DNA from 2 places in the Erwinia sp. AnSW2-5 genome. Region 1 is predicted to be linked to the other one. Evidence: predicted binding sites of a transcription regulator. Region 1 holds the regulator's gene; the other holds the start of a gene.

What was found. The regulator CRP, encoded in region 1, controls carbon source genes, mostly activating them, when cyclic AMP is high. The targets are predictions, from matches to a motif close to ATGTGANNNNNNTCACAT.
Region 2: a site for CRP is predicted at 12,446-12,463, ahead of cdd (cytidine deaminase). Genes of this name have one in related genera too.

What each region holds. Positions count from the first base shown of each region.
Region 1 is NZ_JBJGXA010000001.1:325,541-341,889, reverse strand. It holds gene ACFL9S_RS01475 (phosphoribulokinase) at 1-315, shown strand, start outside; gene ACFL9S_RS01470 (amidohydrolase) at 337-1,509, opposite strand; gene ACFL9S_RS01465 (MFS transporter) at 1,512-2,714, opposite strand; gene ACFL9S_RS01460 (LysR substrate-binding domain-containing protein) at 2,896-3,780, shown strand; gene ACFL9S_RS01455 (OsmC family protein) at 3,782-4,189, opposite strand; gene crp (cAMP-activated global transcriptional regulator CRP) at 4,559-5,191, shown strand; gene ACFL9S_RS01445 (YccS/YhfK family putative transporter) at 5,250-7,331, shown strand; gene ACFL9S_RS01440 (aspartate aminotransferase family protein) at 7,341-8,558, opposite strand; gene ACFL9S_RS01435 (aminodeoxychorismate synthase component II) at 8,645-9,223, opposite strand; gene ppiA (peptidylprolyl isomerase A) at 9,283-9,855, opposite strand; gene tsgA (MFS transporter TsgA) at 10,132-11,316, shown strand; gene ACFL9S_RS01420 (cytosine deaminase) at 11,419-12,696, opposite strand; gene trpS (tryptophan--tRNA ligase) at 12,838-13,842, opposite strand; gene ACFL9S_RS01410 (phosphoglycolate phosphatase) at 13,860-14,537, opposite strand; gene rpe (ribulose-phosphate 3-epimerase) at 14,521-15,207, opposite strand; gene dam (adenine-specific DNA-methyltransferase) at 15,246-16,064, opposite strand; gene ACFL9S_RS01395 (SPOR domain-containing protein) at 16,190-16,349, opposite strand, start outside.
Region 2 is NZ_JBJGXA010000011.1:237,010-253,358, forward strand. It holds gene ptrR (putrescine utilization regulator PtrR) at 1-329, opposite strand, end outside; gene ACFL9S_RS10435 (YbfB/YjiJ family MFS transporter) at 432-1,565, shown strand; gene folE (GTP cyclohydrolase I FolE) at 1,706-2,371, shown strand; gene yeiB (DUF418 domain-containing protein YeiB) at 2,426-3,595, shown strand; gene galS (HTH-type transcriptional regulator GalS) at 3,731-4,771, shown strand; gene mglB (galactose/glucose ABC transporter substrate-binding protein MglB) at 5,091-6,086, shown strand; gene mglA (galactose/methyl galactoside ABC transporter ATP-binding protein MglA) at 6,164-7,684, shown strand; gene mglC (galactose/methyl galactoside ABC transporter permease MglC) at 7,704-8,714, shown strand; gene sanA (outer membrane permeability protein SanA) at 8,809-9,522, opposite strand; gene ACFL9S_RS10475 (NAD-dependent malic enzyme) at 9,676-11,373, opposite strand; gene cdd (cytidine deaminase) at 11,500-12,390, opposite strand; gene ACFL9S_RS10485 (CidB/LrgB family autolysis modulator) at 12,517-13,209, opposite strand; gene ACFL9S_RS10490 (CidA/LrgA family protein) at 13,202-13,597, opposite strand; gene metG (methionine--tRNA ligase) at 13,648-15,729, opposite strand; gene apbC (iron-sulfur cluster carrier protein ApbC) at 15,863-16,349, shown strand, end outside.

The sequences.
Region 1 (16,349 bases):
TCAATGGAGGACTACATTAACTTTATTACGCCACAGTTCTCCCGCACCCATATTAACTTCCAGCGCGTACCCACGGTGGACACCTCTAACCCCTTTGCGGCACGCGGTATCCCGTCTCTGGATGAAAGCTTTGTCGTCATCCACTTCCAGGGGCTGGAAGATATCGATTTCCCCTATCTTCTCTCCATGTTGCAGGGCTCATTTATCTCCCATATCAAAACCCTGGTGGTGCCGGGTGGAAAAATGGGGCTGGCGATGGAGCTGATTATGGGGCCACTGGTCAAACGCCTGATTGAAGGGAAAAAAATCGGCTGACCCCATTCCGGGCAAACGCAGTTACTGCATCAGCAGGTGATGAATAATGCCAACATGCAGGCTGACGCCAATTTTCAGGACATCTTCGTCAAGACGGAAATGAGGGTTATGCAGTCCCCAGCAGGCCCCTTTTTTCTTATTGCCAGACCCAACCCACAGGAAGCATCCCGGCACCACCTGCTGATAGGCAGAGAAGTCCTCACAGCCGAACATCGGATGATGCATGTTCTGTAACGCCTCTGTCCCCTGCATGGCAATCACGATCTCCCTCGCTATCTGGCAGGCTTCTGGGTGATTCACGCCTGTGGTGTAACCCGGTGTCCATTTCAGCGCATAACTGCCCCCAACGGCCTGCGTCATACCATCCAGCAATTGCGACATCATCTTCGGCACCGCGTTGCGGTTGTGCTGGCTTAGTGTGCGCAACGTACCGCGCAGATGGACTTTATCGGGGATCACATTGTAACCGCCATCGGCCAGGAAACTCGCCACCGTCAGCACGGTCCCATCGTTAGCATCCAGCCTGCGTGACACGATCTGTTGCAACGCCTGAACCACACCCGTGCCCATCACCAGCGGATCGATACTCTGCTGCGGCATCGCCGCATGGGAACCTTTACCTTGCAGGATCACATCGAAGTTATCGCTCGCCGCGCTGAATACACCCTCTTTTATCGCGACCTGCCCGGTGGGCAAGCCAGGAAACACATGCAGACCAAAGATCATTGATACGTCTTCCAGTACACCGAGTGTGATCAGCTCGCTGGCCCCGCCCGGCGGCACCTCTTCCGCATGCTGAAAGATAAAGCGAACTTTACCGACGATCTTCTCCTGCTGCTGGCACAGCACCCATGCAGCCCCCATCAGCATTGCCGTATGAGCATCATGTCCGCAGGCATGCATCACCCCACGATTGCGCGAGGTAAATGGCTCCTGATTCAGCTCTTCAATCGGCAACGCATCCATATCGGCACGCAATGCAATACAGCGATCGCCATGCGGCCCGGCAAGCTCAGCAATCACGCTATTCGGCGTGGGTCGGGTGAGCGTTAGCGGGCCAAATTTTGCCAGTTCAGCCGCCACGTAATCTGCCGTGCCCTGCTCGTGAAAAGAAAGCTCGGCGTTAGCATGAATATGACGGCGCCATTGCAGCACCATTGATTCGACATCCTTAATCAAATTCCTGGTATTCATCATCACTCCTGGATTGATTGACAACATTGCCCCTGCTGGTTGGGAAGAAGGATCAGACCCGCCAGCACGGTCGATAACATGAGAAACAGGAAAGAAGTCAGATAACTCCCCTCTCCAGCCGCCAGTAAATAGCCCATCGCGACCGGCCCAACAAAGCCACCCAGCACGCCACCCGCGTTTAATAAACCAATAACAGAACCGATCATGTCAGGGGGAAAACGCTTCATTGGCAGAGTGAAGCAGGTAACAAATGCACAGATCATGGCGATATTGCAGAGGAACAACATCCACATCGTCACCATCGTCGAGTCCCAGACATAGACTGCCATCATGGCAACCGCAGCCACCAACGTGGCAACACAAATAACCCAAGGCTCACGCCCGGCCATATAACGCCCGACAAACCAGCCACTGGCCAGTGATGACAAGCAGCATCCGATACCGGAGAGACTCATGATTCCGCCAATAGTCGGGAGATCCAGATGATCGCGCTGCACCAGAAAGCTCGGTAGCCAGCTCAGTAAGCTATATAACGGGATATTTATCAGAAAATTTGCCATGAAAAGTTGCCAGAAAAGCGGCTGGCGCAGGCTATGCCACAGGCTGGCACGGGCAATGCGGGGCGTACCATCAGGGGGGAGGACCGCCGCAGGTAACAGCAATCCCATACTGACCGCCGCGATCGCGACCAGCCCTCCCAGAATGAGAAATGCATGGTGCCAGTCAGTGCGATGGAGTGCCCATACCGCCAGCAAAGGCCCGACGGCCATCGCTAATCCCGCTGTGGAAAGCAGCACCGATTGTGCAAACGTACGGTGATGCACAGCGAAATTTGATGAGACGGCTTTTGCGCTGGCGCTGGGGTAACCTGAGTGCCCGATCCCCGCCATAAAACGAAATACCATCAGCAGGCTCAGACTGGTACCCAGCCAGCCAAACAGAAGCGCGCACAGTGCCACTATTGACAGGGAAAGGATAAGCACACGCCGATAGCCCAGCCGATCGTTTAACCACCCTGCTGGGAACTGAGATAATGCATAGGACAGAAAAAAGATGCCGCTGATATAACCCACTTGTTGAGGCGTGAGGTGAAACTCATCACGTATCGGCAACAGAGCAAACCCAATCACTGTTTTATCTATATAGACAAGTACATAGCCCGTAAATAGCAGGAACAGCGTCAGAAAACGTGATGTAATCTTCATTAGTCACTCCCCTAATAACTGATAAAAATCATTGAATTACCATTAACCACATTTAAAAAAAGTATTGCACCGCCATGCAGGTAAGCAGACTCTGCTTAACAACATCGTGGATTTAAGGCAGCAACATAAGATGAATTTTTTAGTGTGGTGATAACGGCCGGGCATCAGGGAAGGAGCAAATATGCGGTATTTACCAAAAATGCAGCAGCTACGGATATTTCAGGAAGTGGTCAATCAGGGCAGTATTCGGGCCGCAGCACGCATGCTGGGACAATCTCAGCCCGCCATCAGCCGGACCTTAAAAGAGCTGGAATATATGCTGGAAACCTCACTGTTCGTGCGCAGTCCGCTGGGCATTACGCTGACGCCAAGCGGCCAGCTGTTTGTCGTGCGCTCACGGAGGATCCTTGAGGAGTTAAAACGGGCAGGTGATGAAATCCGTTTTCTCCACACGCAACATAGCGTCGTGAAAGTGGCACTGAATGACATTTTGTCACTGACAGTGCTGCCTGAGGTACTGGAACAATTCCATCAGCAGCTGCCGTTGACCCGCCTGTATGTCCAGGATCGCAGCCTGCCCTCTCAGCTGTTAGCGGGTGAACTCGATTTTGCGGTTTCTCCGCAACCTGAGGTGTTACCGGACGGGCTGGCGATACAACCGTTATTTAAGACCTCACTGAATGTTGTGGCGAACCGACATCACCCGCAGGTACAGACGAACGATCTGCAACAATTGAGAGGGAGTAAGTGGCTTTTCGCCGGAGAAGAGAGCGAGGTGGCCGTCAGGCTGGACGCGCATCTGGCGACTTTCTTTCAACAGCTGGAGCAGCCGCCTGTCTATACGCATTCACTCTCGCACGGGTTACAGCTGGTGCAGCAGGCAAACTATCTTATGTTGCTGCCACACCCGCTGTTGATCCGGTTTAATTCCACACTGCGGGCACTCGCCATCCCGGCGCTCCCTTCACTGCACTATGCCGCTGTGTGGCCAAAGCAATCTCCACTCACCGCCAGCGCGCAGCGCTTGCTGATGCTAATCCGTCAGGCATGCAAGCAGCTCACCTGAATCAGGCGAGGTCGATAACCTCAAAGCTGTGGCTAATTTTCACTGCGTTCCCCAGCATGATCGCCACCGAGCAATATTTCTCAGCAGAGAGATCGACCGCACGTGACACCGCTTTATCGCCCAGCGCTTTGCCACTGACAATAAAGTGCAGGTTAATATGGGTGAAAATTCGCGGTGCCTCTTCACGACGTTCCGAGGTCAGTTTGACTTCACAATCAGCAACATCGTGGCGGCCTTTCTGCAGAATAGACACCACATCAATAGCACTGCATCCCCCAGCCGCCATCAGCACCATTTCCATCGGGCTGGGCGCTTTATCCCCGGCATTACCATCCATCAAAACCTGATGGCCGGATGAGGATTCGCCCAAAAACGTCATCCCTTCAACCCACTTAACGCGTGCTTGCATCACAAAATCCTCTCATTGATTCAGTTACCGCAGAGTACGCTGCACTAACAAAAACGGCAACGCTGCCGTTTTAGAACTATGCTGAAGCGAGACAACAGAAGACAGTCTTGTAAAGCTGTGCTACAAACGAAGCTGCAATATTTTACTGGCATAACAATGCACGGTAAAAACGGGACGACAGCACGAGCCATGCTCTTAACAGAGGCCCGTATAATTTTCCTATGGGAACGCTTGAATATTTCAACGCCTTGCAGGGATACATACCCTGATACCCACAAATATTTCGTGTTTCAGTTCAGCGGCAACGCCTCTGAAGGACGCAGAATTCAGGGTATATTTAGGCACGATTACAACAGAGGATAACAGCGAATGGTTCTCGGCAAACCGCAAACAGACCCTACACTCGAATGGTTCCTGTCACATTGCCATATTCACAAATATCCATCCAAAAGCACTCTGATTCATCAGGGTGAGAAGGCGGAAACCCTCTATTACATCGTTAAAGGATCGGTAGCGGTGTTAATCAAGGATGAAGAAGGCAAAGAGATGATCCTCTCCTACCTCAATCAGGGCGACTTCATTGGCGAACTGGGCCTGTTTGAAGAAGGTCAGGAGCGTAGTGCGTGGGTACGTGCGAAAACAGCCTGTGAAGTGGCTGAAATTTCCTACAAAAAATTCCGTCAGTTGATTCAGGTGAATCCTGACATTCTGATGCGCCTGTCTTCACAGATGGCGCGTCGCCTGCAAGTGACATCAGAGAAAGTGGGCAATTTAGCTTTCCTTGATGTGACCGGACGCATTGCCCAGACGTTGCTGAATCTGGCAAAACAACCGGATGCCATGACGCACCCGGATGGAATGCAGATCAAAATCACCCGTCAGGAGATCGGCCAGATCGTCGGCTGCTCCCGCGAAACGGTGGGTCGTATTCTGAAAATGCTGGAAGATCAGAACCTGATCTCCGCACATGGTAAAACCATTGTTGTTTACGGCACTCGTTAACCGGCTCTGAACCCACGGCGCGACCCTCAGTCGCGCCGTTTTTTATTTGGTGTGGCTCATGTGGCGGAGAATTATCTATCACCCGGAAGTTAACTACGCACTCAGGCAAACGCTGGTGCTCTGTTTACCCGTGGCGATCGGCTGGATGCTGGGCAACCTGCAAAATGGCCTGCTGTTCTCATTAGTCCCCGCCTGTTGTAATAATGCCGGCCTTGATACCCCGCACAAACGCTTCTTTAAACGCCTGATCGTCGGCGGTTGCCTGTTTGCCTTCAGTAGCTTTTTGATTCAGTACGCCGGGGCCGAAGCGGTGCCACTGCCCGTGATCCTGCTGGTCATGGCACTCTTGCTTGGCGTGACTGGTGAGATCAGCCCGCTGCACGCGCGCCTGCTTCCGGCATCGTTGATTGCCGCTATCTTCACACTCAGCCTGGCCGGGCGCATGCCCATGTGGCAGCCACCGCTGCTGTTTATTCTCGGCACCGTCTGGTATGGCGCATTTAACTGGTTCTGGTTCTGGCTGTGGAAAGAGCAGCCGATGCGCGAAACCCTCAGCCTGCTCTATCATGAACTGGCTGATTATTGCGAAGCGAAATACAGCCTGTTAACCCAGCTGACCGATCCCCAAACCGCCCTGCCGCCGCTGCTGGTCCGCCAGCAGAAAGCCGTCGACCTGATTAACACCTGTTACCAGCAGATGCATATGCTGGCCGCCAGTCGCGACAGCCATTATCAGCGTCTGACGCGTGCATTTCAGGTCGCACTGGATTTGCAGGAGCATATTGCCGTTAGCCTGCACCAGCCGGAGGAAGTGCAAAAGCTGGTGGAGCAGAGCCACGCCGAGGCGGTGATCCGCTGGAATGCGCAGACGATTGCCACCCGCCTGCGGGTACTGGCTGACGATATCCTCTACCACCGCTTCCCTGAACGTTTCACGATGGAAAAACAGCTTCAGGCACTGGAGAAAATCTCCCGTCAGCACCCCGATAATCCGGTCGGTAACTTCTGTTACTACCACTTCAGCCGCATCGCCCGCGTGCTACGCACCCAGCATCCGCTGTACCGTCGCGACCTGATGGCTGACCGCCAGCGCCGCCTGCCGCTGTTCCCTGCGTTGAAAAGCTATCTGTCGCTGAAGTCCTCTGCCCTGCGTACCGCCGCACGCTTCGCCGTGATGCTGACCTTTGCCAGTTCGCTGGCCCTGTTCTTCAATCTGCCGAAACCTTACTGGATCCTGATGACGGTGATGTTTGTCAGCCTCAACGGCTACAGCGCTACCCGCGTCCGTATCCAGCACAGGGCGCTGGGAACGCTGGCCGGGCTGGCGATTGCCGCTGCCACACTCGGTTTACATGCCCCGGAATCCTGGGTGCTGCTGGTGATGTTGCTGATCACCCTGGTGAGCTACCTGTTTATCCGTAAGTTTTATGGCTGGGCCACCGTGGGATTCACCGTCACGGCGGTGTATACGCTGCAACTGCTGTCGCTAAACGGTGCGCAGTTCCTGCTGCCTCGCTTAATGGACACGCTAATGGGCTGTCTGATTGCCTTTGGCGGCATGATTTGGCTGTGGCCACAGTGGCAGAGTGGGTTGATGCGCCAGAATGCGCACGATGCGCTGGAGACCTATCAGGAGGCATTACAGAAGCTGCTGGGCAGCGAACAGGATGCGGAGAAACTGGCCTATCAGCGGATGCGGGTGAATCAGGCGCACAATGCGCTGTTTAACTCACTGCATCAGGCGATGCAGGAACCGGGCTTTAATTCACGCTACCTGGCCGATATGCAGCTGTGGGTCACCCACAGCCAGTTTATTGTTGAGCATATCAACGCCATGACGATTCTGGCGCGGGAACATACCATGCTGACGCCAACGCTGGCAGAGCGCTATCTGCAATCCTGCGAAATTGCCCTGCAACGCTGTCAGCAGCGTCTGGAGTATGACGGGCCGGACTCGGGCAGCAATGTACTGGATGCCCCCGAGGATTTCCATCAGGGACCCGTGACCATCATGGAACGACACGTGAAGCGTATTCTGGGTCACCTCAGCGTGATGCACACCATTTCGTCCCTGACCTGGAGCCAGCGCCCACATCATGGCCGCTGGCTATCCCGACGACTACGTAAATCGAAAACGTAGAAACGGGCCTTATTTCAGAACATTTTCGACCGCTGTCGCAAACCGTGCCATACCTTCGGCGATATCAGTTGGCTCAATCACCAGTGAAGGCGCAAAACGCATCACGTCCGTTCCGGCGACCAGCACCATCACACCGGCCTCTGCCGCCGCGTTAAGAATATCGCGCGCTTTACCGGCGTGCTGAGGTTTCAGCTCCGCGCCCATCAGCAGGCCTTTGCCACGAATATCGCTGAACAGATCGAAACGAGCATCCAGCGCCTGCAGCGCATCAACGAACAGCTGACGGCGCTCTTCCACACCTTCCAGCACCTCTGGGGTATTGATGATATCGAGCGCCGCTTCAGCGACTGCACAGGCCAGCGGATTGCCGCCATAGGTAGTGCCGTGCACGCCAGGCGCCATGACCGAGGCAATGTCGTTGGTGGTTAGCATGGCACTGACCGGGAAACCACCGCCCAGCGCTTTGGCTGTGGTGAGGATATCCGGCTGCACGCCGTAATGTTCATAGGCAAACAGTTTACCGCTGCGCCCCATACCGCTTTGCACTTCATCCAGAACCAGCAGCGCATTATGTTCATCACAGAGCTGGCGCAGCCCCTGCATAAATTCTGGTGTCGCGGGCATCACGCCCCCTTCACCCTGGATCGGCTCGACCACAATCGCGCAAGTATGATCGTCAATCACCGCTTTGACCGCAGCCAGATCGTTAAACGGCACGTGGACAATATCGGCAGGTTTTGGCCCGAAACCATCGGAATACTTCGGCTGACCGCCCACGGACACCGTAAACAGCGTGCGGCCGTGGAAGGCGTTATGGAAGGCAATGATTTTACTTTTGAACGGGCTGTGACGTTTGGTGGCGTAGTAACGCGCCAGCTTAAACGCCGCTTCGTTCGCTTCCGCGCCGGAGTTAGCAAAGAATACGCGTTCGGCAAAAGTCGCGTTGATCAGCTTGGTCGCCAGACGCAGCGCAGGTTCGTTAGTAAAGACGTTGCTGGTATGCCACAGGGTTTCACCCTGGGTTTTTAATGCCTCAACCAGCGCCGGATGGCAATGCCCGAGAGCGGTAACCGCGATACCGCCGGAGAAATCGATGTACTCTTTTCCCTGCTGATCCCACACGCGGCTGCCTTTGCCTTTGACCGGCACAAACTGTGCTGGTGCATAAACAGGCAAAATAACCTCATCGAACGTTGCACGTGTTACCGCTAATTTTTCCGCCGCCATTCACTACCTCGCCATTTATTCTTTTCAGGGATATGAAAATATAGTCATAAAATATGCATAAAAAGTCACGCAAAGGCAAACGTTAATCAGCGTTTGAGGAAATTAGCCAGCAGCTGATGCCCCTGCTCACTGAGGATGCTTTCCGGGTGAAACTGCACCCCTTCCAGCGCGAGCGTGCGGTGGCGGAAGCCCATGATCTCATCAGGCTGACCATTCTCATGCAGGGTCCAGGCGGTGACTTCAAATTCAGCGGGCAGACTGCCGTTTTCCACAATCAATGAATGATAGCGGGTCACGGTCAGTGGATGATTCAGCCCGGCAAACACACCGCCATCACGGTGTTCAATCGCTGATGTTTTGCCGTGCATCACCTTGCGCGCACGCACCACGCGGGCGCCAAAGGCCTGCGCGATCGCCTGATGTCCCAGACAAACGCCAAGAACAGGCAATTTTCCAGCGAAGTAGCGTATAGCCTCAAGAGAGATGCCGGCTTCAGTGGGCGTGCAGGGACCGGGGGAGATCACCAGATGTTCCGGGGCCAGCGCGTCAATCTCAGCGAGCGTGATCTCGTCATTGCGGCGTACGCACACCTCGGCCCCCAGCTCAGAAAAATACTGGTAGAGGTTCCAGGTGAAGGAGTCGTAATTGTCGATCAGCAGCAGCATGGTGGGCTCGTTACAGCAGGGCCGCCAGCAGACGGCCCTGACAGAATGCCATTAGAGAATTATGGCAGTACTTTGGCAGACAGAATGACCACCGGGGTCACCGGTACATTCTGGTAAGGGCCAAAGGTTTTCGTCTGAACCTGGGCGATCTTATCGGCCACGTCCATTCCCTTCACCACTTTACCGAAGACGGCATAACCAAAATCGCGCTGACCATGATCGAGGAAGGCGTTATCCGCCACGTTGATAAAGAACTGGCTGGTGGCACTGTCCTTCTCAGCCGTGCGCGCCATTGAGATGGTACCGCGTTTATTTAACAGGCCGTTATCTGCCTCATTTTTAATCGGCGGTTTAGGTTGTTTCTGCTGCATGTCGGCGGTGAATCCCCCGCCCTGCAACATGAAACCTGGGATCACGCGGTGAAAAATGGTGTTGTTATAAAAACCACTGTTCACGTAATCCACAAAATTAGTCACCGATACCGGTGCTTTCTGGTTGTTCAGTTCCAGTTCGATAGTACCGGCGGAAGTGGTCAGCAGCACATGCGTGTCCCCCTTCGCGGCAATAGCGGAGGCAGAGATCGTCGACAGGGCGAGAACGGTCGCCACTGCGGTCAAAGTACGTTTCAACATGAAAGATTCCTTACTGAGTGCAACAAACCATAAAAACAACGCTGATTGTAAAGAGGCACTTACCAACGCGCCAGCGTTTTACCTTTATTTACGCTGCAAACATCCTGAAGCAACCCGGCTAAGAGAAGTCCGAATGGTGATAATGATCACGTTATGAATGAAATATGAAGATATTCATTTCATTAAAGATTTAAGCAGATCACGAATATCGTTAAACTTCTCCCGTTTACCACGGGCATTCCGCCCGATGATTTCTCTTTCAAACAGGTTTCCACTATGACAAATCGCAATCGAATTGGGCTTACCTGGATCAGCTACTTCTCTTATGCGCTGACCGGTGCTGTGGTTATCGTTACCGGTATGGTGCTGGAGAATATTGCTGCTTACTTCCAGCTGCCCGTGGCACAGATGAGTAATACCTTCACCTTCCTGAACGCCGGTATCCTGCTGGCGGTATTCCTTAACGCCTGGCTGATGGAAATTGTGCCACTGAAGCGCCAGCTTATCTTCGGCTTTGTGCTGATGGTACTGGCCGTGCTGGGCCTGATGAACAGCCACAGCCTCACCGTCTTCTCTCTGTGCATGTTTGTGCTCGGGGTGGTGAGTGGTATCACCATGTCCATCGGTACGTTCCTGATCACCCATCTGTATGAAGGACGTCAGCGTGGCTCTCGCCTGCTGTTTACCGACTCCTTCTTCAGCATGGCGGGGACCATTTTCCCGATTATTGCGGCCGCTATTCTCGCGCGCTCACTGCCGTGGTACTGGGTCTACGCCTGCATCGGCGTGATCTATGTCGCCATCTTTGTTCTGGCACTGTGCTTTGAATTCCCGGTGCTGGGCAAGAAAGCCACCCGAGGTGAGCCTGTCGTAAAAGAGAAATGGGGCGTGGGCGTGGGCCTGTTGGCTGTCGCGGCACTGTGCTACATCCTCGGTCAGCTTGGTTTTATTGGTTGGGTGCCACAGTACGCCACCAAAAGTATGGGTATGGATATCGGCCAGGCCGGGGGGCTGGTTGGTAACTTCTGGACCGCGTATATGATTGGTATGTGGGCGTTCAGTGCCATTCTGCGCTTCTTCGATCCGCAGCGCATTCTCACCGTGCTGGCACTGGCCGCGACGGCGCTGATGTACTGGTTTATCACCACCACGGATGCCTCGATGCTGAAGTGGATCATGCTGAGCCTGGGCTTCTTCTCCAGCGCTATCTACACCACTATCATCACGCTGGGTTCATTGCAGACCAAGGTCGCTTCGCCGAAGCTGGTGAACTTCATCCTGACCTGCGGCACCGTCGGCACCATGCTGACCTTCGTGGTCACTGGCCCGATCGTAGAGAAAGGCGGCGCACACGCGGCGCTGGCAACCGCTAACGGTCTGTATGCCGTGGTCTTTGTGATGTGTCTGCTGCTGGGCTTCGTCAGTAAGCACAAGCTGCACGGACATATGGGTTCACATTAAAAAGTATCTTTAGGGGCAGACCTTCTTTTCCGGTCTGCCCGAATTTAGGTACACATCCTCGCTACGGGGCGACCGGAAGAAAAGGCAGCCCCTACCGTCGCTTTATCGCTTGAAATCCACCTTTTCACTCTCATCCAGATGGATCACGCTGGTGGCGGGCGCCGTCTCGGCGATCACCCGTCCATGACGGATGGAGTAGCGCACCGGCACCTGACGGCGTAAAGCATCAAAACCGCTCTCCGCAGGCAGGATCACCAGGTTAGCGCTGTTACCGCATTGAATCCCATAGTCCTTCAGTTGCAATGTTCTGGCGCTGTGGGTGGTAATCAGCTTAATCCCTGCATCCAGCTGCTCGTATCCCATCAGCTGGCACACGTGCATTCCCATATGTAATACCTGCAACATGCTGGCAGTCCCCAGGGGATACCAGGGATCGAACACATCATCGTGACCAAAGCAGACATTGATGTCCGCCTCCAGCATCTCTTTCACCCGTGTAATGCCCCGGCGCTTCGGATAGGTATCGAAACGGCCCTGCAAGTGAATATTCACCAGCGGGTTAGCCACAAAGTTAATCCCGGAGAGCTTCAGCAGTCGGAACAGGCGAGAGGTGTAAGCGCCGTTATAGGAGTGCATCGCGGTGGTATGACTGGCCGTCACGCGCGGCCCCATCTGTTCACGGTGCGCCAGTGCCGCAACGGTTTCAACAAAGCGCGACTGCTCATCATCAATCTCATCGCAGTGCACATCCACCATGCGCTGATACTTTTGCGCCAACGCGAAAGTACGGTGCAGTGACTCAACGCCGTATTCGCGGGTGAACTCAAAATGTGGTATCGCCCCCACCACATCCGCTCCCAGCTGTAATGCCTGTTCCAGCAGCGCTTCGCCATCGGGGTACGACAGGATCCCCTCCTGCGGGAAGGCCACCAGCTGGATATCCACCCACGGCGCCATCTCCTGCTTCACTTCCAGCATCGCTTTCAGCGCAGTCAGCGTGGGGTCAGAAACATCAATGTGGGTGCGCACATGCTGAATACCATTGGCGATTTGCCACTTCAGCGTCTGACACGCACGCTGCTTTACATCGTCATGCGTCAACGTCGCCTTACGCTCTGCCCAGCGCTCAATGCCTTCGAACAGCGTACCGGACTGATTCCAGGCTGGTTCGCCCGCGGTCTGCGTGGTGTCCAGATGAATATGCGGCTCAATAAACGGAGGGAAGGCCAGCCCGCCTTCGGCGTCCAGCGCTTCACCGCTGAGACTTGTTTGTGGCTGCGGCACGATATTCACAATTTTGCCGTGCTGGATCTCAATCTGCCACAGCCCTTCACGCCCCGGCAGGCGAACGTGATTGATCCACTGTAATGTAGCTTGCATGGAAGCCCTCCGTTATCAACAAGATGCTTTAACCCTATCACTGTTCAGAGTGAGTGAAGGGAATTTGTGGGGGTTTTTGCGGGGAAATAAAAAGGGCGACCGTGAATCACGATCGCCCTGGTATGTCAGGCTCAACAGATTTTATGGCTGAGCAACAAAGCCGATAGCGTCATAGACCTTTTTCAGGGTCTCCTGCGCACGCGCACGCGCTTTCGCCGCGCCGTCACGCATCACCTGCTCAAGGAAAGCTTCATCACTGCGGTAACGGTGATAACGCTCCTGCAACTCACCGAGCATGGCTGATACAGCATCCGCAACCGCCCCTTTCAGGTGACCATACATCTGGCCTGCAAACTCGGCTTCCAGCTCAGTAACCGACTTACCGGTCACACCCGACAAGATATCCAGCAGGTTCGACACACCCGGCTTCTCTTTCACATCGTAACGCACGACGGGTGGCTCATCGCCATCGGTCATTGCACGTTTAATCTTCTTCACGACCGACTTCGGATCTTCCAGCAGGCCGATAACGTTATTGCGGTTATCGTCAGACTTGGACATTTTCCTGGTCGGCTCCAGCAGCGACATCACGCGCGCGCCGGATTTAGGAATAAACGGCTCTGGCACGGTAAAGATGTCGCCGTACAGCGCGTTAAAGCGCGAAGCCACATCACGGCTCAGCTCCAGATGCTGTTTCTGGTCTTCACCTACCGGCACCTGAGTGGTCTGATACAGCAGGATATCTGCCGCCATCAGCACCGGATAGTCAAACAGACCCGCGTTAATATTTTCTTCGTAACGTGCGGATTTGTCTTTGAACTGAGTCATACGGCTCAGCTCACCGAAATAGGTGTAGCAGTTCAGGATCCAGCCAAGCTGCGTATGTTCAGGTACGTGCGACTGAACAAAAATGGTGCTTTTCTGTGGGTCGATGCCGCAGGCAAGGTAGAGTGCCAGCGTATCAAGCGTGGCCTTACGCAGTGCAACCGGGTCCTGGCGAACCGTGATGGCGTGCAGGTCAACGATGCAGTAGATGCAGTGATAGTCATCCTGCATCTGTACCCACTGACGCAGCGCACCCATATAGTTACCGATGGTCAGTTCACCTGAAGGCTGTGCGCCGCTAAATACGATGGGTTTGCTCATGTTTCCGTCCTGAATAATTACAGCCCGAGTGCGGGCAACAAATCGTTAAAGTGATCAAGCGTGACGTCGGGCTGACTGGTGGCAATAGGCTCACCGTAGTTATAACCGTACGTCAGGCCAATGCAGGGACATCCTGCCGCCTGCGCAGCCTGAATATCATTGCGCGAATCGCCAACAAATACTAACTCTCCCGGCAGCAGGCCAAACTTGCCCAACACCAGAAACAACGGTGCAGGATGCGGTTTCTTCGCTACCACATCATCGCCACCAATAATCAGGGAGAAGAAGTCGGCAATGCCGAGCGATTGCAGCAGCGGGGCAACAAACGGCGTGGGCTTATTGGTGACCAGCGCCATTGGCAGGTTATGCGCCGCCAGTGCGGCCAGCGTCTCTTTGACGCCAGGATACAGCAGGCTGCCGCCGTCTACGCTGTGTGCATAGTGCTTATCCAGCAGCACGCGCGCATCAGACAGCAAGCCGCTCTGCGGGGCATGACCCAGCGCCCACGTCAGGGCGCGTTCGATAAGAATATCCGCCCCGTTGCCAATCCAGGTAGACACCCGCTCAACACCCGCCGCGGGCAGGTTCAACTCAGTAAGCGCGCCATCAACGGCACTCGCCAATCCTGGTGCGCTATCTGTCAGCGTGCCATCAAGATCAAAAGCGAGGGCGCGGACGTTAGTGAAATGACCCATGACGAGACTTCTCCAGCTCAGTGCGCATATCATCGATCACTTTCTTGTAATCGGGATGACCAAAGATGGCTGAACCGGCAACAAACATATCGGCACCCGCTGCGGCAATCTCACCAATGTTGTCCGCTTTGACGCCGCCATCCACTTCCAGGCGAATGTCATAGCCGCTCTGGTCGATCAGCTTGCGTACCTGGCGCAATTTATTCAGCGTGCCAGGAATAAATGACTGACCACCGAAGCCCGGGTTCACGGACATCAGCAGGATCACATCCAGCTTATCCATGACATAATCAAGCACGCTGAGCGGCGTTGCCGGGTTCAGCACCAGGCCTGCTTTGCAGCCATGCTCTTTAATCAGTTGCAGCGTGCGGTCTACATGCTCAGACGCTTCGGGATGGAAGGTGATATAGCTGGCACCCGCCTTGGCAAAATCAGGTATCAAACGGTCAACCGGTTTGGCCATCAGATGGACATCGATCGGCGCAGTGACGCCATAATCGCGCAGGGCTTTTAACACCATCGGTCCCATCGTGAGATTGGGAACATAATGATTATCCATCACATCAAAGTGAACCACATCACCGCCAGCAGCCAGTGCTTTAGCAGTGTCTTCGCCCAGGCGGGCAAAATCTGCGGAAAGAATTGATGGGGCAATTAAAAACTGTTTCATCCGTTTCTCCCTGGTTGTGCCTGACGTTCAGGCTGTCATCACCGGCCAGTATACAATGCCAGTAATTCATTGACCTTACTTCGCGTGTTGCCACTGCGGCTGATCGAACGACGCACTTTGATTTCGTGCAAGATAGCCCCCTCGTACCACTCACGCGTGAGTGGCGTATCGTGGTTCGAGATCAGCACGGTAATACTGTGCTCGTTGGCCAGCATGGTAGCCAGTTCGACCAGATGCTGTTGCTCACGCATACTGAAGCTGTTGGTGTGGTACGCCGTAAAATTCGCGGTGGTGGAGAGCGGAGCATAAGGGGGATCGCAATATACCACCGCTCCCTTTTGCGCTTTTCTCAGCGTAACATCGTAAGACTCACAGACAAAAGTCGCCTGCTGCGCCCGTTCGGCGAACCAGTAAAGCTCATCTTCCGGGAAGTAGGGCTTGCGGTAACGACCAAATGGCACGTTGAACTCACCGCTCAAATTGTAACGGCACAAGCCGTTATAGCAGTGTCGGTTGAGATACAAAAACAGCACCGCACGTCGATAATCATTGCGACACAGATTGAATTCTTTGCGATAGGTGTAGTACACCGCCGAATCATTCGTTTCTGGAACGAACAGCCTGCGCACGTCTTCCACGAACTCATCTGTGCGCTCTTTGACGATGTTATAGAGGTTAATCAGGTCGTTGTTAATGTCTGCAAGAATGTACTTTGAGTACTGGGTGTTAAGAAATACCGAGCCAGCCCCAACGAAGGGTTCGATTAAACAGTCCCCTTCTGGGAGGTGGCGTCGGATATCATCGAGCAACGGGTACTTGCCACCTGCCCACTTCAAGAAAGCGCGATTTTTTTTCATGCTGTCGTTAATTACTTTTACTCATCAGGCTGTGGTTACACCGACAGCATATCTGCGCTTTGAATGCTCTGCGTGCCAGCGGCACGCACACACACTAAGGATGCGCCGGGTTGCCCCGGCAAGGGTTATTTACCCGCTTCTTTTTTTATCTGGCTAACCGGTTTTACCCAGGGATTCTGAGCACGAACTTCTGCCGGTAAGGTGGCAACAGCACGTTTAGCATCGCCGGAAGTCGCATAAGAGCCACTCACCAGCACATACCAGGGCTGTCCGTTACGCGTGGTC
Region 2 (16,349 bases), on a different contig from region 1:
TCGGCCAGCAGGGAGGGCAGGCGCGTGGCGGCGGTGCTCTCCATCGAGCCGAGGGCAAAATTGCCCGCCGGTTTGCCGCCGTGTGCCATGTTCAGCGCCTCTTCGCTCAGCGCAAGAATACGCTGGGCATAACAGAGGAAATTATGGCCCATCGGTGACAGGCGCAGACGCTGTTTCTCACGGATAAACAGATCGGTGCCCAGCTCTTCTTCCAGCTGGCGCAGGCGCGTCGTCAGGTTTGACGGCACCCGATGTAACTGCTCCGCTGCCCGCACGACGGAACCGCTGTCGGCCACCGCGCAGAACATTTTAAGTTGGGTCAGGTCCATTCGTTCTCTTATCGTAAGCAACTTTGTTAGTATTATTCACTTTTCGTGATTTTAACCATCACTCATGCTGATGGCAACTGAAAATCGGCTGTGGAGTCAAAAATGCCAGTACGTGTTGCGTTGTGCGCTTTTCTGACGTTGGTGGTGGCGATGGGGATAGGGCGCTTTGCCTTTACCCCGCAGGTGCCTTTAATGATAGCTGAACATCAGCTGTCGCTGACCAGCGCGGCGGTGGTGGCAGCGCTGAACTATCTGGGTTACCTGTGTGGTTCGTTTGATGCCATGCGCGCCACCCGGCGCGTGGAGTGGCGCTTGCAGGCGGGGGTCTGGGGAGCTGTGGCGCTGACGTTGCTGTCCGCCCTGGTTTCCGGCCCGTGGCAGCACGGCGTCGTGCGCTTCCTGATTGGCTGGGCCAGCGGTTGGGCGATGGTGCTGATCGCGGCGTGGAGCAATGAACAGCTGCACCGCTATCAGCGTCCGGGGCTGAGTGCCGCCGTGTTCGCCGGGCCGGGAACCGGGATTTTTATCAGCGGATTGCTGGCGGTGTGGTTGCACAGTCAGCAGGTCAGCGCGGCCTGGGCCTGGGGCGCTTATGGCGTGCTGGCGCTGATCTTGGTGGCGCTGATTGCCCGCACCTTACCGCGTACCGGGCAGTTGCATCGCCCGGAAACCGCCCCGGAGCCGCTGCGTCTGACGCCTGGCCTGAAGCGGCTGGTGTGGAGCTACAGCCTGGCCGGGTTTGGTTATATTCTGCCAGCAACGTTTCTGTCGCAGATGGCGACCACGCGTTTTCCCGGCCTGATCAGCCAGTTTGTCTGGCCGGTATTCGGCGGGGCTGCCGTGGTGGGGATTGCTATTGGCATTCTGACCCGTCACCTGGGCTGTAGTAACCGCCGTCTGGCGCTGGTGCTGTGGGTGCAGGCGCTGGGGGTTTTTGCTTCAGATCTGATCCCCGGATTATGGGGGCTGGCGCTGGGATCGGCGCTGATTGGCGGCGGCTTCCTGTGCGTGGTGCAGCTCTCTTTGCACTATGCCCGCGAACTGGCGCCGCTGCACACGCGTTACCTTGCCGGGTTACTGACCACCGGCTATGCGGTCGGGCAGCTGGTGGGACCCTTGCTATCGGCTATCTCGACCGCGCTGACGAACCGGCTGGAACCCGCGTTATATGTGGCCGGGGCGGCGCTGCTGGTGGCTGGCGTATTGGTATGGCATCGCGAGGCGGCAGCTGAATGAAACTGTTTCATCGACAATTAAATTGATTCACTGGATCAGACACCAAATGTGTTCCAAAATAGCGCCTCAGAAATTCCCGCCATCGATATGAATTATTTCGGGGATTGGATTTTGTCAGACCTGCCGGAGAAAAGAGATAAATGGCGACGTTAAGTCAGGAAGCCACACTGGTTCATGAGGCACTGGTTGCCCGCGGCCTGGAAACCCCGCTGCGTTCACCTGTGCGCGAGATGGATGACGACACGCGTAAGCAGCTTATCGCCGGTCATATGACCGAAATTATGCAGCTGCTCAATCTTGATCTGGAAGATGACAGCCTGGCCGAAACGCCGCAGCGTATTGCCAAAATGTACGTCAACGAAGTGTTCTCCGGTCTGGACTACGCCAATTTCCCGAAAATCACCGTCATTGAAAACAAGATGAAAGTGGATGAAATGGTGACCGTGCGTGATATCACGCTGACCAGCACCTGCGAACATCACTTTGTGATTATCGACGGCCAGGCGACCGTGGCCTACATCCCGAAAGAGAAGGTGATTGGCCTGTCGAAAATCAACCGTATTGTGCAGTTCTTCTCCTCGCGCCCACAGGTGCAGGAACGGTTGACGCAGCAGATCCTCGTGGCACTGCAAACGCTGCTGGGCACCAGCAACGTCGCGGTCTCCATTGATGCTGTACACTACTGTGTAAAGGCACGCGGTATCCGTGATGCGACCAGCGCCACCACCACGACCTCATTGGGTGGGCTGTTCAAGTCCAGCCAGAACACGCGCCAGGAGTTCCTGCGCTCGGTACGCCATCGCTAGCAGGTCTTGATGCGGGCGGGCCGAAACACCGGTCCGTCCCTACGGTAAACCGGTATGTCCCGTATTCTTCCCCTCGATTTTATTCGTGGACTGGCCATTCTTGGCATTCTTCTGCTGAATATCACCGCCTTTGGTTTACCGAAGGCGGCTTATCTCAATCCTGCCTGGCAGGGATTGCCATCGACCCGTGATTTCCTGGTGTGGGCGGCAATGGATCTGTTCGCCCAGGCAAAATTTCTCACGTTATTTGCCATCCTGTTCGGGGCCGGGCTGCAATTGCTGTTGCCGCGCGGTAAGCGCTGGATACAGTCACGCCTGTCGTGGCTGGTGATCTTCGGCTTTCTGCACGCGTTGCTGCTGTGGGAGGGCGATATCCTGCTGGCTTACGGGCTAACCGGGCTGGTGACCTGGCGGATGATCCGCGATGTGCCCGGTACAAAGCAGCTGTTTAATACCGGGTTGATGCTGTACCTCATTGGCAGCGCAGTACTGATCATACTCGGTATGGCATCCGGGCCGAACCCGAACAGTTCATGGCTGGCCGGAGCGGCTGACGTGCAGTATGAAACCTTCTGGCGCACCCAGGGCGGCTGGGAGGCGATGGCGAATCGCCTGGATATGCTGGGGTCGGCGCTGATGGCGCTGATGGCACAGTATGGCTGGCAGCTGGCGGGCTTAATGATGGTGGGCGCTGCATTGATGCGCAGCGGCTGGCTACGCGGCACGTGGAGCCTGCAACACTATCGACGCACGGGCGTGATGCTGGTGCTGATCGGCATGCTGATTGAAGCCATTTCCATTGCGTTACAGTGGCACGTCAAATGGGAGTTTCGCTGGGCAGGCTTCTTCCTGCAGGTGCCGCGTGAACTCAGTGCGCCGTTGCAGTCGCTGGGCTATGCCGCGCTGTGCTTTGGCTGGTGGCCGCAGCTTCAGCGTTTTCGCCTGACGCTGATGGTGAGTGCGGTGGGCAGAATGGCGCTTTCCAACTATCTGTTACAGACGCTGATTTGCACCACGTTATTTAACCACTTTGCGTTGTTCAATCACTTCGATCGCCTGCAATTGCTGCTGATTGTTCCATTGGTCTGGGCGGTTAACCTGTTGTTTTCTCTCTTCTGGCTGCGGATATTCCGCCAGGGACCCGTCGAGGCGGTATGGCGCCAGCTAACCGGATGGGGCGTAGAGAAAAAACCCGTGGAAGATGATGCTCATCACAAAGGTTAAAAAATTGTATGTAACCGTTTTCAAGCCTGTGACGGAATTCACGTAGAACGGGCCTTTCACCTGACAGAATAGACATCAGAATGCGTCTGGGTCAGGAAGGGCTATGCAAATAACAGGCTTCAGTGGTAATCGCTCATGATTACCATACGTGATGTAGCCCGCGAGGCGGGTGTTTCGGTCGCTACGGTGTCGCGGGTGCTGAATAACAGTGCGTCAGTGACCGGAGACACCCGCGAGGCGGTGCTGAAAACGGTTGCACGCCTCGGTTATCGTCCCAATGCGAACGCCCAGGCGCTGGCTACCCAGGTCAGCGACACCATCGGTGTGGTGGTGATGGACGTGTCCGATCCCTTCTTTGGCGCGCTGGTGAAAGCGGTGGATACCGTCGCCCAGCGCCTGCACAAACATGTGCTCATCAATAACTCCTATCATCAGGCAGATAAAGAGCGTCACGCGATTGAAGTCCTGATCCGTCAGCGTTGTAATGCCTTGATTGTTCACGCGAAAGCCATGCCAGATGAAGAGCTTGCTTCACTGATGCAGCAGGTGCAGGGCATGGTGCTGGTCAACCGTATTATCCCCGGTTTTGCCCATCGCTGCGTCTGCCTCGACAATGTCAGCGGGGCGCTGATGGCGATGCGTATGCTGCAACAGCACGGCCACCAGCGCATTGGCTACTTAGGCTCTGTCCACCCGATTGAAGATAACGACCAGCGGCGTGCAGGCTGGTCTCAGGCGCTGAGTGAGCAGGGCGTGACGCCCGTGGAAAGCTGGTGTGCCAGCGGTGAGCCGGATTTGCAGGGCGGCGAAGCGGCAATGGTGGAGCTTCTTGGGCGTAACCTGCAGCTGACGGCGGTGTTTGCCTACAACGACAGCATGGCTGCCGGAGCGCTGGCCGCGTTGAAAGATAACGGTATTGCGGTGCCACAGCAGCTCTCTGTCGTTGGCTTCGATGACATTCCCATTTCGCGTTACACCGATCCGCAGCTCAGTACCGTGCGCTACCCGATTGTTTCTATGGCAAAACTGGCCACTGAGCTGGCGCTGAAAGGCGCGGCTGGTGAGCTGGACAGCAGCGCGCAGCACTGCTTTATGCCGACTCTGGTACGACGCCATTCGGTGGCAACACGGCAAAATGTGGCGGCCGTCACTAACTCAGGCGAATCTACGATGTAACCGTTTCCAATCTGTGAGTAAATTCACAGTTAATTAACAAGGCCTTCTCTATGATGGCAGCGTCCTGCAGGGTTTGAAACATTATGTAACGGCGGATTGTCCCCTTGTGACGGTCAGTTGCCTTCCCTGCGAAACAGTTTTACACACAGCATTCAGGAAGCATTCCGTACAGGGAAGTCGGGTTTGATGATCATTATCGTCGGTGCCGCTGATCGTAGAATTAACATTTTTGCGACGCCGCCCACAAACTGATCGCCCCGTGCCTCGTCATTGACTGGCACGCGGCGTTGAGTACTACCCTACAAAAACCGGAGATACCATGAATAAGAAGGTTTTCACTCTCAGCGCCCTGGTGGCAACAATGCTGTTTGGCGCAACTGCTCAGGCAGCAGATACCCGTATTGGCGTCACCATTTATAAATACGACGACAACTTTATGTCCGTCGTGCGCAAGGATATTGAGAAAGAAGCCAAGCTCAACCCGGGCGTGCAGCTGCTGATGAATGACTCGCAGAACAGCCAGTCTACTCAGAACGATCAGGTTGACGTACTGGTTGCTAAGGGCGTGAAAGCGCTGGCCATTAACCTGGTTGACCCGGCTGCTGCTGCGGTTGTGATCAGCAAAGCAAAAGCGAACGACATTCCGGTGGTGTTCTTCAACAAAGAACCGACCGCGAAAGCGCTGGCCAGCTATGACAAAGCTTACTACGTCGGTACTGACTCTAAAGAGTCTGGCGTGAAGCAGGGCGAGCTGATTGAGAAACACTGGAAAGCCAATGCAGCCTGGGATCTGAACAAAGATGGTCAGATTCAGTTCGTGCTGTTAAAAGGCGAGCCAGGTCACCCGGATGCGGAAGCCCGTACCAAATACGTGATTGATACGCTGAACAAAGATGGCCTGAAAACGCAGCAGCTGCATCTGGATACCGCGATGTGGGATACCGCACAGGCGAAAGATAAGATGGATGCGTGGTTGTCTGGCCCGAACGGCAACAAAATTGAAGTGGTTATCGCCAATAACGATGCGATGGCAATGGGTGCAGTAGAAGCGCTGAAAGCACATAACAAGTCCTCTGTACCGGTCTTCGGTGTGGATGCGCTGCCAGAAGCTCTGGCGATGGTGAAATCTGGCGCAATGGCCGGCACCGTACTGAATGATGCGAAAAACCAGGCGAAAGCGACCATTGATATGGCGATTAACCTGGCGGCGGGTAAACCTGCCACCGAAGGTACCGATTACAAACTGGATGGCAAAGTGGTCCGTGTTGCTTATGTCCCAGTCGACAAAGACAACCTGGCCGACCTGCCTAAATAAGTACAATCTGATACGGATGCTGGTTCCAGCATCCGTTTTTCAGGCGTTGAATAAAACACCTTCAGCCGGGTAGAACTATGGGCAGCGATAACGTGCAAACACAGCGCGAGTTTTTACTGGAGATGACGGACGTCAGTAAGTCATTCCCCGGTGTTAAAGCGCTCGATAATGTTAATTTAAAAGTCCGTCCACATTCGATTCACGCCCTGATGGGGGAGAATGGTGCCGGTAAGTCAACACTCTTAAAATGCCTTTTTGGTATTTACAGTAAAGATACGGGGAGCATTCTTTTTCAGGGCGAGGAAATTAATTACAAAAGCTCTAAAGAGGCGCTGGAAAATGGCGTGTCGATGGTGCATCAGGAATTAAACCTGGTTCTGCAACGTACGGTTATGGATAACATGTGGCTCGGCCGTTATCCGAAAAAAGGCTTTTTCGTCGATCAGGATAAAATGTATCGCGATACCAAAGCGATTTTCGACGAGCTGGATATTGATATTGACCCGCGTGACAAAGTGATTTCGCTGTCTGTTTCTCAAATGCAGATGATTGAGATTGCGAAAGCTTTTTCCTATAACGCAAAAATCGTCATTATGGATGAGCCAACCTCATCGCTGACGGAAAAAGAAGTGAACCATCTGTTTACGATTATTCGTAAGCTGAAAGATCGTGGCTGCGGCATTATCTATATCTCTCACAAGATGGAAGAAATCTTCCAGCTGTGTGATGAAATTACCATCCTGCGCGACGGGCAGTGGATTGCCACTCAGCCGCTGGAAGGGCTGGATATGGATAAGATCATTGCCATGATGGTTGGGCGATCGCTGAATCAGCGCTTCCCGGATAAAACCAACGTACCGGGTGAAACCATCCTGGAAGTGCGTAACCTGACCTCACTGCGTCAGCCGTCCATTCGCGATATCTCTTTTGATTTGCGTAAAGGGGAGATCCTCGGGATTGCGGGCCTGGTGGGCGCGAAACGTACTGACATTGTGGAAACACTGTTTGGTATTCGCGAGAAATCAGGCGGTACGATTAAGCTGCACGGTAAGGCCATTAATAACAACAGCGCCAATGAAGCCATTAATCATGGTTTTGCTTTGGTGACCGAAGAACGTCGTTCTACCGGGATTTACGCATACCTTGATATTGGTTTTAACTCACTGATTTCGAATATCAGTAAATATAAAAACAGTATTGGTTTGCTGGATAACACCCGAATGAAGAGTGATACCCAATGGGTGATTGACTCGATGCGGGTGAAAACACCAGGACATCATACGTCGATTGGTTCGTTGTCCGGTGGTAACCAGCAGAAGGTCATTATTGGTCGTTGGTTATTAACGCAACCAGAAATACTGATGCTCGATGAGCCTACACGCGGTATTGACGTGGGGGCGAAATTCGAAATCTATCAGTTGATTTCTGAACTGGCGAAAAAAGGGAAGGGGATCATTATCATCTCTTCCGAAATGCCAGAGTTGTTGGGCGTTACCGATCGTATTCTGGTAATGAGTAATGGCCTGGCCGCAGGCATTGTCGAAACGAAGACTACCACGCAAAACGAAATATTGCGTTTGGCATCGTTGCACCTTTAATGATGTAAGGGCTGTTACTATGAAAGCAGTGAATAAGAAAAGTTTGCTCACCTGGCTGAAAGAAGGTGGGATTTATGTGGTGCTGCTGGTATTACTGGCCATCATTATTATCCAGGATCCAACGTTCTTAAGTTTAATGAACCTGAGTAACATCCTGACCCAGTCTTCGGTGCGTGTCATTATCGCGCTCGGTGTGGCGGGTCTGATTGTCACCCAGGGTACGGACCTGTCAGCAGGACGCCAGGTGGGTCTGGCTGCGGTAGTGGCCGCCACGCTGTTACAGGCAATGGATAACGCGAATAAGGTGTTCCCACATCTGGAAACCCTGCCGATTGCCGTTGTTATCGGGATTGTTTGTGCGATTGGTGCCGTGATTGGTCTGATCAACGGTCTGATTATTGCCTACCTGAAGGTGACGCCGTTTATCACCACGCTGGGCACCATGATTATCGTTTACGGTGTTAACTCACTGTATTACGACTACGTCGGTGCGTCTCCGGTCGCGGGCTTTGATGAGAAATTCTCTACCTTTGCTCAGGGATTCCTGCGTTTCGGTGACTTTAAACTGTCATTCATTACCTTCTACGCGATTATCGCCGTCTTCGTGGTGTGGATCCTGTGGAATAAAACCCGCTTCGGTAAAAACATTTTCGCCATCGGCGGTAACCCGGAAGCAGCACGCGTCTCAGGTGTTAACGTTCCGTTTAACCTGATTCTGGTCTATGCGCTGTCCGGTGTGTTTTATGCGTTTGGCGGGATGCTGGAAGCGGGCCGTATCGGTTCTGCCACCAACAACCTCGGCTTTATGTATGAGCTGGATGCGATCGCCGCCTGTGTGGTTGGTGGGGTGTCATTTGCCGGTGGTGTGGGTACGGTTGCGGGTGTGGTGACCGGGGTAATTATCTTTACGGTGATTAACTACGGTCTGACCTATATCGGTGTTAACCCTTACTGGCAGTACATCATCAAGGGCGGCATTATTATCTTCGCCGTTGCACTGGACTCGCTGAAATACGCACGTAAGAAATAATTCTACCGGGATAGCGGTTCGACCGAAACAGAAGGTCGAACCCTACAGAGTGCAGAAATTATAAGGGCTGACCTTTCTACGGGTCAGCCCTTTGTTATTTCTTCTTCTGTATCTCCAGCAGCTGCTCCGGGGTGACGGCCGGATAACTCTGGGCATCTTCCGGTACTTCATGCCGCGCAGGAATAGGCACCAGCGGCCCGAGGAAGCGCGGTTCACGCTTCATCAGATACAGATCGGCCAGTGCGCCCAGACGGGCACCCACTTCACGCATCCTCACGCTCCACATATTTTTTGGCGAGGGAACGGCATAACACTGGGCCTGGATCCCCATATGCAGGGCGATAAACAGGGCGCGCTCGCAGTGGAAACGCTGAGTGATAATGATGAAATCGTTGGTATCAAAGACTTTACGGGTGCGCACAATCGAATCCAGGGTGCGGAAACCAGCATAATCCAGCACGATATCAGACGGCGTCACGCCCGCGGCAATCAGGTCGCGGCGCATGGTCATCGGTTCGTTGTAGCTTTGCTGGGCATTGTCGCCACTCAGCAGCAGATAACTGACCTTTCCGCTGTTGTAAGCGTTGATCGCCCCCTGCATGCGGTAGAGATAATACTGGTTGATGACCCCGGTCCGGTAATACTTGGCCGTCCCCAGAACCACGCCGACCTGACGGTGCGGCAGCGCTTTCAGATTGTCATAGACGTAAGGTGCGGTTTTCCAGCTCATCCAGCGATCCAGGCCAAGCGCGGTCAGTACCACCAGGGCAATGATGATAATCAGACCATAAATCAGGCGTTTCAACATGCTGAATGGCGCTCGGGTTAGCGGTGGACAGAGGATTCAAGGCTACTTGAGCTGGAGAGGTGAAGCAAGTCACACTGTGCCGGATGGGCTTTTTTCATGCAATATGCCCTTCCAGGCTGCGTGTCTTATGCGCCTGGAAGGGAAATCACCGTATCAGATTGAGGTCCGACGATAATTACGGTACTGCGGCAGCCAGAAGTTGGCCGCGATAGCCTTCGACAACACATCTTCGGAGGTCACCACCGCCACGCCCGAAAGCTGTGCGGCTTTACCCACGGCCATGGCGATCAGTTTTGACACACCCTGAATATCTTTCACTTCAGGCAGCACCGGGCCAAAACCATCGTTGACCAGCGGAGAACACTCTGCCAGCGCCCGGCTTGCCGCCATTAGCATGCTGTCCGTGACGCGGGTTGCACCAGACGCAATCACGCCAAGGCCAATGCCTGGGAAGATATAGGAGTTGTTGCACTGGGCAATCGGGTAGGTTTTATCCTTCCAGGTGACCGGGGAGAACGGGCTACCCGTAGCGACCAGCGCGTTACCGTCAGTCCAGGCCATAATATCCTGCGGCGTGGCTTCCACACGAGAGGTTGGGTTCGACAGCGGCATGATGATAGGGCGTGCGCAGTGTTTGTGCATTTCACGCACGATCTCTTCGCTGAACAGGCCAGGCTGGCCGGATACACCGATCATAATGTTTGGCTGCGCGTTACGTACCACATCGAGCAGTGACAGCGAGTCGCTGCTGCTGTCCCAGCTGGCCAGATTTTCGCTTTTTTGCACCAGTTTGCTCTGGAAATTGAGCAGGTTTGGCAGCTTATCGGTCAGCAGGCCGAAACGGTCAACCATAAAGACGCGGCCACGGGCTTCTTCGTCGCTGAGGCCTTCAGACTTCATCTGTGCGATGATCTGTTCGGCAATGCCGCAACCGGCAGAGCCTGCACCCAGGAAGACGACTTTCTGCTCACAGAGCTTGCTGCCTGCTGCACGGCTGGCGGCAATCAATGTACCCAGCGTCACTGCCGCCGTACCCTGAATATCATCATTAAAGCAGCAGACTTCATCGCGATAGCGCTCAAGCAGCGGCATCGCATTTTTCTGTGCGAAGTCTTCGAACTGCAACAGCACGTTTGGCCAGCGGCTTTTCACTGCGTGAATAAAGTCATTAACGAAGCTGTTGTACTCTTCGCCGGTAATGCGCGGATGACGCCAGCCCATATACAGCGGGTCATTCAGCAGCTGCTGGTTGTTGGTTCCCACATCCAGCACTACCGGTAAGGTATAGGCCGGGCTGATGCCACCGCAGGCGGTGTAGAGGGAGAGTTTACCGATAGGAATACCCATCCCGCCGATGCCCTGGTCGCCCAGGCCGAGGATACGCTCACCGTCGGTGACCACAATCACCTTCACATTCTGTTTGGTGGCGTTTTGCAGCATATCTTCAATGTTGGCGCGGTTCGGGTAAGAGATGAACAAACCCCGTGCGCGACGATAGATCTCAGAGAAATGCTCGCAGGCGGCACCCACGGTCGGGGTGTAAATGATCGGCATCATCTCTTCCAGATGATTGTCGAGCAGGCGGTAGAACAGCGTTTCGTTGGTGTCCTGAATATTACGCAGGTAGACGTGTTTATCGTTATTGTTCTTAAAGTCCTGGAACTGACGCCATGCGCGCTCTGCCTGCTCCTCGATGCTCTCCACTGTTTCTGGCAGCAGGCCATTCAGGTTGAAGTCATTACGCTCTTCAATCGAGAACGCACTGCCTTTATTCAGAAGGGGGAATTCCAGCAAGATAGGGCCAGCATAAGGGATGTAAAGCGGTCGTTTACTTTCGTATTCGAGTTCCATGCAATTCATACTCTATTAGGATCGGAATGTTGTGGCGCCAATCCTAAAATAATTCATCTGAAAGTACAGCTTTTGTTAACACGTAATAACAAAAGCTGCGATCTTTCTCGAATTATAAAGACTCTTTTACGCTTTATTCAGCGAAACGGTGGTAAAACGCGTGCAACCCAGTGCTGCCAGTGTGGCTTCGGTGGCACTCTGCTGGCTCAATGTGGCATCCGGGGATTCGGCCAGAACGGCCTGCTGAATATCGCTCAGGCTATGTCCGCTGAGGCTGAGTAAGTTCAGCGCACCCTGCAACGGCGGCAGGCTGGGATTAAACGCCGCGTTTTCGGCATAACGCCCGGCAAAGATCGCGCCGCTGGCGGTTTGTAAGGCGACACCGCTCCAGGCTTTGCTGTAAGGCGCGTGACTGTGGCTGGCGGCGTTAATCGCCGCTTGCGCCAGTGCATCTCCGGCAGCGATAAAGCCGTGGTCGATGTCGTCCATTAGCAAGGTGGTGATGGCCAGGTCGCGCGGGCCAAAGGAATCCGGCAGATAGTCGCCCAGTGTTGCCGCAGCACGGCCAGGCAGTTCAATGGTCAGCCCGCTGCCGCTGTTCAGCTCATTCATAAACTGTCGGCAGTGGCCGCACGGCGTGTAGTTGACGGTGATGCACGCCAGTACGCTTTCACCCCGCAGCCAGGCATGGGTTACCGCACTCTGCTCGGCGTGAACGGTTTGCTGCAGGGTGGTACCGGCAAACTCCATATTGGCACCAAAGAACAGCGCGCCGCTTTTTCCACGTGCAATGGCACCCACTTTAAAATCAGACAAGGTGGCTACCGCGCAGGATGCCGCCAGCGGCAGCAGGGCAAAGGCCAGCTCGCTGTCGTTAAATCCGCAATGTTTTTTCAGCTCATCCGCCTGCTGTGCCGTCATAAATCCGGCGAAGTCATCCGCGGCCAGGATCGGCTGAAGTGCGCTTTGTAACAGGGTAGGTAGCGTGGCAAATGCCTGCTGGTAACGTGGGTGCATAGTGGGGCCTCTTTCGCTGAATGCAGCCCATGTTAGCGGGCCGGCAGCCAGTTATATGTGATCTAAATCTCTCTATCAATGTAATAAATGAAATTGATCAGCAAAATGCGAGACTTATCGCAAGTTTTAGCCCCATAACGCCATCAGTAACGGAAAAATAAACGGTGCCAGAAGTGAGGTGATAATCCCGCACAGCACCAGCGCCAGTGAGCTGAATGCCCCTTCCTGGTAGTCGATCTCCGCAGCACGCGCCGTACCCAGCGCATGCGAAGCATTACCAATGGCCAGACCGCGCGAGGATTTACTGCGTACCCGCAGCAGGTTAAGCAGCATATGGCCGAACACGGCACCCAGCACACCCGCCAGCAGCACGCAGATGGCGCTGATTGCCGGAATACCGCCGAGTGAGCCAGAAATGGCCATCGCAATCGGTGTGGTGACCGATTTGGGTAACAGCGTTGCAGCAATCTGTGGCGTAGCGCCTAACCACAGTGCAATGGCCGTACCGGACACCATCGCCGTAATACTGCCGACAAAGCAGACGCTGAGAATGGACTTCCAGCGCGTGCGGATCTGGTGCATCTGCTCGTACAGCGGCAGGGCCAGCGCGACGACCGCCGGTTGCAGCAGATCGTTCAGCAGGGCACTGCCCTGGAAATAGCGCGTGTAGGGCATTTGCAGCAGCAGCAGCAGCGGAATAATCACTGCCATCGCAATCAGCAACGGGTTGACGATCGACATTTTGACTTTTGCCGCCAGTTTGCGTGCGGCAAGAAACACCAGCACGGTCAGCGGCAGCGACCACCAGATATCACTCATCGTTTGCTCCTGTGCGCCGCTGGTGGCGGTCATTAAGGCGCTGTGACATCAGTCCAATGGTGACCAGCACAATCAGCGTGCTCACCACGCAGGAGATCACAATCGGGCCGAACTGGGCGGTCAGGATATCCATATCGTTCATTACGCCGACGCTGATGGGGACGAACAGCAGGGCCATATAGCGGATCAGCAGATGGCAGCCGGGTTTGACCCAGTGGATTGGCAGAAGTTGTGAGGCAAGTAGCGCAAACAGCACCAGCATACCGAGAATGCTGCCGGGAATGGCAACAGGCAGCAGGGCCGACAGGCCGCGACCGGCATAGAGACAAAGATAGATAATGATGAAAGCGCGCAGGTATTGCCATACAACGAGGAGAGCGTTGCGCATGATCAGATCCCAGATGGCGTAGGGGCCAGGCATGCCTGACCCCTACGAATTTACTTAACTTGCTGGCCTGGCTGAGCGCCGCTGTCCGGGCTGAGCAGGAAGATATCTTTCCCACCAGGACCCGCCGCCATCACCATGCCTTCAGAGATACCGAAACGCATTTTGCGTGGTGCGAGATTTGCCACCATCACCGTCAGACGGCCAACCAGCACCGCCGGGTCCGGGTAGGCGGCACGGATGCCGGAGAACACGTTGCGCTTTTCACCGCCAACATCCAGTGACAGGCGCAGCAGCTTATCGGAGCCTTCAACAAATTCTGCGTTTTCGATCAGCGCAATACGCATATCGACTTTGGCGAAATCATCGAAGCTGATGGTGTCCTGAATCGGATCATCCGCCAGCGGACCGGTTGCTGGCGCTTTCGCCGCAGCCGCATCTTCTTTTGAGGCTTCAATCAGACCGTTCACTTTATCCATCTCAATGCGGCCATACAGCGCTTTGAATGGCGCAATGCTGTGGCTCAGCAGCGGCTGCTGAATGCCATCCCAGCTCAGTTCCTGATTCAGGAAAGCTTCGGTGCGGGCAGTCAGCGATGGCAGCACAGGTTTCAGCCAGGTCATCAGCACGCGGAACAGGTTGATGCCCATTGAGCAGATCGCCTGCAGGTCGGCATCACGGCCTTCCTGCTTCGCCACCACCCACGGAGCCTGCTCGTCAACATAGCGGTTAGCCACGTCAGCCAGCGCCATAATTTCGCGCACGGCACGGCTGAATTCACGGCTGGCCCAGGCTTCACCAATGCTGGCGGACGCATCGGTAAAGGTTTTGTACAGCACCGGGTCTGCCAGTTCAGCAGAAAGCTGCCCGTCAAAACGTTTGGCAATAAAACCGGCATTGCGTGATGCCAGGTTAACCACCTTGTTGACGATATCGGCATTCACTCGCTGCACGAAATCTTCCAGATTCAGATCGATGTCGTCAATGCGTGATGAGAGCTTCGCCGCGTAGTAGTAACGCAGGCTGTCGGCATCCAGATGTTGCAGCCAGGTGCTGGCTTTAATAAAGGTGCCGCGTGATTTAGACATCTTCGCGCCGTTAACCGTGACATAGCCATGAACAAACAGGTTAGTCGGTTTACGGAAGTTGCTGCCTTCCAGCATTGCAGGCCAGAAGAGGCTGTGGAAGTAGACGATATCTTTACCGATGAAGTGGTAGAGATCGGCGTCCGAATCTTTCTGCCAGAACGCATCGAAGTCGATGTCGCCGCGCTTGTCGCACAGGTTTTTGAATGAACCCATGTAGCCGATAGGCGCATCCAGCCAGACGTAGAAGTATTTGCCCGGCGCATCCGGGATTTCGAAGCCGAAGTAGGGCGCATCGCGGGAGATATCCCACTGCTGCAAGCCGGAGTCAAACCACTCCTGCATTTTATTCGCCACCTGCTCCTGCAACGCACCGGAACGGGTCCAGGCCTGCAACATGGCGCTGAATTCCGGCAGATCGAAGAAGAAGTGCTCAGAATCACGCATAACAGGCGTGGCGCCGGAGACCACGGACTTCGGATCGATCAGTTCAGTCGGGCTGTAGGTGGCGGAACAGACTTCGCAGTTGTCGCCATACTGATCCGGTGCTTTACATTTCGGGCAGGTGCCTTTGACAAAACGATCGGGCAGGAACATGCCTTTTTCCGGATCGTAAAGCTGAGAAATCGTGCGGTTCTTAATAAAACCGTTCTCTTTCAGTCGGGTATAGATCAGTGAAGACAGCTCACGGTTCTCATCGCTGTGCGTCGAGTGGTAGTTGTCGTAGCTGATATCAAATCCGGCAAAGTCGGTCTGATGTTCCTGACTCATATCGGCAATCATCTGCTCCGGCGCGATGCCCATCTGCTGCGCTTTCAGCATGATTGGCGTGCCATGTGCGTCATCGGCACAGATGAAGTAAACCTGGTTGCCGCGCATTCGCTGGTAACGGACCCAAATATCTGCCTGGATATGCTCGAGCATGTGGCCGAGATGAATGGAACCATTTGCGTACGGCAGTGCGCACGTTACCAAAATTTTTTTCGCGACTTGAGTCATATTAAGACTTAGCTCATACCTGTTGAAAAAGGGGTTTAGATGGTAACCGATTGCCTGACCCTGCGTAAACAAGGGGTTCAACTCCCTGCGGTTTTTTCCGGCCGGTTACGTCAGTTCGGGCCAGATCTGATATGCTCAATGACATAAATGCAGGCAGAACAACCCGCAATATCAAGGAATACAGATGACTTCACCATCCCAGGGGCATCATTCCCCCGAAGCGCTACGCGCGATTGTCATGGGCGTGCTGGCCACGTTTGAACACCCCACGTTGCACCATAATCTCACCGTGCTGAAGGCGCTGCGCCACTGTGCGCTGCTGGATAACACCCTGCATATTGAACTGAGTATGCCGTTTGTCTGGCAGGGACCGTTTGAGAGCCTGAAAGCGACGGTCAGTGCCGATCTGCTGCGTCTGACGGGTGCGGTCGCGATTTCATGGCGTTTAACGCTGAATGTGGCGACGCTACAACGGGTAAAAAATCGTCCTGGCGTCAACGGCGTAAAAAACATTATTGCCATCAGTTCCGGTAAAGGGGGCGTCGGCAAATCGACCACGGCGGTCAATCTGGCACTGGCGCTGGCAGCGGAAGGGGCGAAAGTGGGTCTGCTGGATGCGGATATATACGGACCGTCGATCCCGGATATGCTGGGCGTTGAAGATCAGCGGC